2 regions of the Paenibacillus sp. LBL genome follow, and region 2 is predicted to be linked to the other one. Evidence: a T-box and tRNA genes for the amino acid it is inferred to sense, from the RefSeq annotation. Region 2 holds a T-box; the other holds one or more tRNA genes.
What was found. The T-box of region 2 lies ahead of trpS (tryptophan--tRNA ligase). A T-box ahead of a tRNA ligase gene usually reads a tRNA of that ligase, here a tRNA-Trp.
Positions count from the first base shown of each region.

Region 1: it has a tRNA-Trp gene. The T-box ahead of trpS (tryptophan--tRNA ligase) is inferred to sense a tRNA for this amino acid. The anticodon was not compared.

Region 1 covers NZ_JARXYU010000015.1:117,442-120,857, forward strand. The annotation lists gene M2277_RS24745 (hypothetical protein) at 1-186, shown strand, start outside; gene M2277_RS24750 (HU family DNA-binding protein) at 229-501, shown strand; gene M2277_RS24755 (PhoH family protein) at 519-1,769, shown strand; tRNA gene M2277_RS24760 (tRNA-Trp) at 1,806-1,879, shown strand; tRNA gene M2277_RS24765 (tRNA-Asn) at 1,883-1,957, shown strand; tRNA gene M2277_RS24770 (tRNA-Glu) at 2,107-2,180, shown strand; gene M2277_RS24775 (YonK family protein) at 2,276-2,452, shown strand; gene M2277_RS24780 (metallophosphoesterase family protein) at 2,457-3,416, shown strand, end outside.
Region 2 covers NZ_JARXYU010000010.1:7,237-10,652, forward strand. The annotation lists gene M2277_RS19785 (aldose 1-epimerase) at 181-1,170, opposite strand; T-box leader at 1,347-1,588, shown strand; gene trpS (tryptophan--tRNA ligase) at 1,695-2,681, shown strand; gene M2277_RS19795 (hypothetical protein) at 2,697-2,864, opposite strand; gene M2277_RS19800 (alpha/beta-type small acid-soluble spore protein) at 2,986-3,204, shown strand.

The DNA.
Region 1 (3,416 bases), on a different contig from region 2:
TTCGAAGGAGAGAAGTATTGCATCGATGAGCGGTTAGAATCATATAAGGTATCTAATACGCCAAGCGATACAGACGACTGGACCAACGAATCAGAAATGGATTCCATTCTGTGTGTAAAAGAAGGGGAAACGCTAAGGTTCTTTGACCAAAACGTTGAACCAATCTTATCAGAATTCATCTACTAATGCAATATAAAATAGAATCACGGAATGAAAGGGAGATTTGAAATGAATAAAGCTGATTTGGTTAATGAAATTGCACAAAGATACGAGATGACTAAAAAAGACGCCACGGAAGCAGTCAACGTTGTTTTCGATACTATCTATGATGCACTGGTGAATGGCGAGGACGTAAAAGTGAATGGGTTCGGAACGTTTGAAATCCGTAAACGCGCAGCCCGTAACGGACGTAATCCCCAAACAGGCGAAGAAATGTTGATTCCTGCGAGTAATACAGTCGGTTTGAAACCTGCCAAGGCGCTCAAAGAAGACATCAACTAATAGTAAGGGGACTCCCGATGAACCAATCCTATGTAGTAGATACGAATGTCTTACTTGATGATGTTGATAGGCTCATCGACTTCAACATTGTGATCTCAGCTCATGTAATTCGTGAGCTTGAGAACCACAAGAAAAAGGGTGGGGAGCTTGCTTATAAAGCAAGGAAGGCAACTCGATATATTAATCGTTATCGTGATTCTTTGGTATTTGATCTGAATGATTACGAAGGTTTTATCGGCAAGGACTTCGATGTAGGTTATGTAGACAATAAACTTATTGATTGTTGCATGCAGAATGGTTACGGATTAATCACAAAGGATCTACTGCTTAAGTTTAAAGCTGAAGGGTTCAAGATACCTGTCATTGATTTTGACACTGAAGACACGGTTGATGACTCTTATACAGGGACGAGAGACTTGTACCTTGATATGAATTCAGTTGAAGACCAGCAAATTCTTTCTGATCTTTTCACCAAATCAGATAACTTTCTAGGCCTTAGAAAGAACGAATATTTGATTGTCTGGGATAAGAATTCACCTACTCTAGATGAACATGGCAATATCACAGGATACAAAATGATTGATAAATGTCATTTCAAATGGGACGGAGAAGCACTAGCTAAAGTCAAATGGAAGAAAATATCTAGTAAATTCATGGGTGAAATTAAGCCTTTGAATCAGAAGCAAGAGTTGCTGTTCGATATGTTGCAGGATAAGGATACTATGGTGAAAGCTTGCTTCGGGAAGTTTGGCACCGGCAAGGATTTCTGTATGTTATCACATGCGATTCACATGATAGAAACACAGAAATTTGAAAAGCTTGTCTTTGTTCGAAACGTTGTCGAGCTTGAGGATTCTGGTGAAATTGGTTTTCTTCCAGGCGATAACTTTGATAAGTTGATACCGTATGCAATGCCTATTGCGGATCATCTTGGCGGCATCGAAGGGCTAAGAATGTTCGTTGAAAAGGGCTTGATTGAATTACAACATCTTGGAACAATTCGTGGTCGGGACATTAAGAATTCGATTATATATGTAACTGAAGTTCAAAACAATACCCGAAACCATATTAAATTGCTTCTAGGCCGTGTCGGTGAAGGATCGCAGCTATGGCTAAACGGTGACTTAAAGCAAATTGATAAGGAATCATTTATCCATAAGAATGGTGTCAAAGCGTTATCTGTGTTAGGCGGCAATCCACTTTATGGGCAAGTTGTTCTAGATAAGACTGAAAGAAGTAAGACTGCTGAGTTAGCAGAGTTGATTTAATTCCAAGGCTCACGCTTAGTGCGTGGGCTTTTTGATATGGGTTTAGTGTAGTGGTAACACGGCAAGTTCCAACCTTGCAATCTAGGGTTCGATTCCTTAAACCTGTGCCATAAAGGGTTGTAGTTCAATGGTAGAACGGCGCACTGTTAATGCGTATGTTCCAGGTTCGAATCCTGGCTTCCCTGCCATGTAAGGTGTAGCTGATCGGCAGTCAATAGAGTTCAAGACTCTCACCTTGCAGGATTGATTTAGAGTTCGTGTTGGCTAACTGATTCAAGGTCAGTGGATCTACGATGATATAGAACTGATGGTGGTAACATCAGTGGCATAGCGATAGGGGATGTTGGTCAAGACGGCTTAAGACACTGCCCTTTCACGGCAGTAACACGGGTTCGAATCCCGTACATCCTATTTTGAAATACTGTTTAGGACTTCCTGACACGCACATTGGTTCGTCTCGGGAGAAAAGATTACATGAGTTAACGAGAAAAAGGGGAATCGATATAATGGCGAAGAGAGTACATTCCATTTCATTAAAAGGTAGATTTGAGGATGGCATGGTAACAGAAGAAACCAAGCATTCTGATGAAGTATATGATTTGTTTGCATTAATCAATGAATTTGAAGGCAAGGAAATATCAGTCACAATTCAAGAAGTTAATCCAATTCCAGCGGTAGGTTAAGACAATGCGTTCATATAAAAACTCTAATGGCGAAGTCATTACTGTTGATGATGTGCATTTGGAGACTGCTGTTTTATTAAAAATGGAACTGCAAAATGCAACACCTTCTCGAAAATGCAATTGGAGAACTCACCAGGCCATGATGACAATTGAAGGGTTCGATGATTCTGACATTAATGAATCGTATCGGTGCATGATTAAGGACCATCAAAAAGAAATGGGACTTTTGAGTAGTGCCACGAAGCATGCTGATCTGGTTGCAACGAATAAGCTGGAATCTATTAAACAAGCTGTTGGCGAAATATACATTGAAAAGCGTTCAAATCAACAAGTTTTAACGCAGCTGAACCGCATTAAACGTGACCTTGCAACGAGAGTGCTAGCGGTTGAGGAGCTTAAAGATGTATATGCGAACAATCTTGATATTAATGTTCCACATTTGACTTATAACCCACCATTTATGAAGAGTGAAAGCAAAGGCGTTCTAATGGTGACGGATTGGCATATTGGGGTAGTAGTGGACGACTGCTTAGGAAATTATTATAACCTTGAGATTGCTGAGAAAAGGTTAAACTTACTGAAGCAAGAAACTATCTATTACTGCAAAATGTTCGGAGTTACGGATCTGAATGTGGTGGGGCTTGGGGATTGGTGTGAACAGATGTATATGCGTCCAAATCAATCACAAGATTGCGAATTCGGGTTTTCAATGCAAATAGTTAAAGCTCAGAAGTTGATAATCGATCTACTTGTTTCCTTAAGTGAATATGTAAATGTCACATATAAAGGCATTGCTGGTAATCACGACAGAATGGCAGGAGATAAGGCTGTTAGTCATGCAGGTGATAATGTGAATGTGATTATCAATGATGGCATTAAAAATGTCGTACAGGCAATCAATTCAGAACGGCTGCAATTTATTGAAACTAGCATTCATGATTCTTCTATTGTATTGGACTTGAAT
Region 2 (3,416 bases):
GACCTGAATGCTAGGGGTCTCATTCGTTCTGGAGGAAGATTGATCACTGGTAAAATTAGCCGATTCATAAAAATCGTCGTTTATATAGAACAAACCAGAGCAGCACCCTGGTTTCAAAGGTCAACTCTGGTTTGGATAAGTTAAGTATAGATGCTGGTCATCCAGCAGGGATAGAGTGAACTAATCTTGATGCGTTTCCGGTGAAGTTCTCTGGATGCTGATCTTGGTATTCAGATTGACGGTCTGTCCCGGTTCCAAATGAATCAGTCCGGTTTCGTCGTCCGGGAGATTCAGATTGGGAGCGTTAGGAAGCCAGGTATAGGGTTCGATACAGAGGAATTCCTCTGCGACGCCCTTGGTATAGAGCACCCAGTGCTTGAAAAAATCACGATCAGCCGAATAATGGATTTGATAGCCGTCATCCCGTTTAAGCAATGCCTCTGCCGGCTTGCCTTCAGGAATTCTCAGGATCGTATCCAGATCGGCATCCTTCATATTGAGTCCTGTATTCAGTAGTTCCAGATCGCCAAGCGGCGAGAGATCACCGGTTGGGATCAGTTCGTTGTCCAAGGTATAAATACCTTCTACAGGCAGATCAAGCGTCCAGCGATGCGGTTCGCCATCCAACAGGAACCACGTATGATAGCCCATGCCGAATGGTACAGGGCTAGAACCGAGATTGGTTACACGAAGACTCTGCGACAGGCGGGTACCTTGAAGGCGGAAGGTCATCTCCAGCTTCAGCGGTACAGGAAATTGAGCAATCCACTTTGGATCATCCGATGAGATGAACTCTGTCGAAACGGCACAACCGTCATCTTCTTCCTCAATGTCGCTGACACACCAAGCCTGTGAACGGTGGAGTCCGTGGATATGATTGTCGTTCGCGGTATTTTGATCAAATTGATACGTTGTTCCGCCATATTCGAAATGGCCCTTGGAAATTCGACCTGGCGGAATGAGCATCGGGATGCCGAAGTGGTAAGGCTTCTGCAGATAGAATGCAAGCTCGCTTTCATCTGGTCTTCGGAGAATTTCGCGTGTGTTCTCGATGTCTTTGATCCCAATGACGTTGTTACCTAGACGAGGAAGGAGAGTCACTTCAAGACGGCCGCTGTTTAAAATATAGGTGTCGTAACCATTCCACTGGCCTTTGGTCACTTGATTCATATCGATGCTCCTTTACTAACAGAAATCATGGTCTGGACGATTAAACACATCATAACAGATTTTTGTGGAAAGGGTAAAAGAAAAGCTTCAAAACCCAAGACAACCTGATTCCAAATTGGAATTGACAAGGCAGAGCAAGAGTTTTATCATTGCATGTAATAGTGAACCATAATGATGGAAACACGATGACAAGGACAAGTAAGCAGTGCGGTCTATCCTTCAGAAAGCCGGTGGTTGATGTGAACCGGTGGATCCGCTTTGCTGAATGGACCTTCGAGTGCCGAGCTGAACGGGAGAATGCTGTTATTCCTTAATATGCCGGCCGGGTATTCTCCGTTACAAGAATCTAAGGCTGCATCGATTTTTTGATATGCTGTTGCAGCGAATAAGGGTGGCACCACGGTCACACGTCCCTTGCGGATGTGTGGCCTTTTTTGCGTTCATATAGGCACGTAGGCATGCTTCGTATATCGGGGCAGATTCGGGATTGAAAGAATTTTTCGAGATAAATTGGAGGGCTAATCATGAAAACTGTATTATCGGGCATTCAGCCAAGCGGTAACCTGACACTGGGGAACTATATTGGCGCCATCAAAAATTTTGTTAAACTGCAGGAAGCACATGATTGTTATTTTATGGTGGTCGATCTGCATGCCATTACCGTTCCTCAGGAGCCGAGCTCGCTTAGAGAACGTTCTGAATCGGTTGCCGCACTATACGTTGCTGCCGGAATTGATCCAAATCGTGCGAATATCTTTTTGCAATCCCATGTGCCGCAGCACGCTGAGCTGGGATGGATCATGACAACCCTCGTCAACATGGGTGAATTGGAACGGATGACGCAGTTCAAGGACAAATCAGAAGGCAAGGATTCCGTAGGAGCCGGGCTATTCGTCTATCCAGCGCTTATGGCTGCAGATATTTTGCTCTACAATGCCAATCTGGTACCGGTGGGGGATGACCAGAAACAGCATCTTGAGATTACGCGTGATTTGGCTGCGCGGTTTAATCACCGGTTCGGTGAGTATTTCAATGTACCGGAGCCTTTCATCCCTGAAGTAGGCGCTCGGATTATGTCGCTTGATGATGCATCTAAGAAAATGAGCAAGAGCAATCCGGTAGAGGGAAGTTATATCGCGATGCTGGATACGCCGGACCAAATTCGCAAAAAAATAAGCCGTGCCACAACCGATTCCGGAACAGAAGTGGTGTATGATCCATCAGCCAAACCGGAAGTCAGCAATCTCATGAGCATTTACTCCGAATGTGCCGGAGTGTCTTTGCAGGAAGTGCAAGCACGCTTTGAAGGAAAGATGTACGGGGCGTTTAAGAAGGAGCTTGGCGAAGTGGTGGTGTCTGCTCTGGAGCCACTACAAAACAGATACTACGAAATTCGCCAAACCGGTGAAATTCATGACATTCTAGCCAAGGGAGCGGAGCAGGCACAAAGAACTGCGACTCAGGTGCTGGATGGCGTGAAAGACAAAATGGGCTTCCTGGCTCCGAGATAACGCTGTCCAATCTGTTTAAGAAGGTCTGCGTTTCGCTTTGATAATGAAGCCCCAGCCGATGTTGAAAATGGATAGGATCCCTAGACCGACAGCAAGAAATCCGTTATAGCTGATGGAGATGGCTGCAGCCGCCAGTAGAACGATGGAAGATACCGCAAACCAAAGAGATAAGCCTTTACTCATATGAAAAAACCTCCAAAGATAAAAAATTTAAAAAATACGTATAACGCTGCAAGAAGGAGCCATAATAAGTTTGCAAGCTTGCACTGGAATTACAGACATTCAGTGAAGGGAGATATTTAATATGGCACGCAGCAGCAACAATTTGGTGGTACCTCAAGCAACAGCAGCATTACAACGTTTGAAACTCGAGGCTGCTCAAGAACTAGGCGTAACGATTCCTCAGGACGGTTACTATGGTAACTATACTTCCCGTGAAACAGGATCCCTGGGCGGATACATTACAAAACGTTTGGTACAGCAAGCTGAACAGGCTCTTTCTGGATCTGGCCGCACGCTGTAATATCTTTCTCATAACGTGAGTGGGAAGCCCGGAGCGCAATATTTGCGCTCCGGGCTTTGTATTCATTTCAGAGGCTCGACACGCATTCTAATACATAGACAAATTGTGCCTTAAACAACGGTATAACGTCAAGATTATATCGCTTCCAAATGTCACTGAATTGTCATATAGATGGAACGAATTCCGAAGGATTGCTAAACACTTTTTACTAA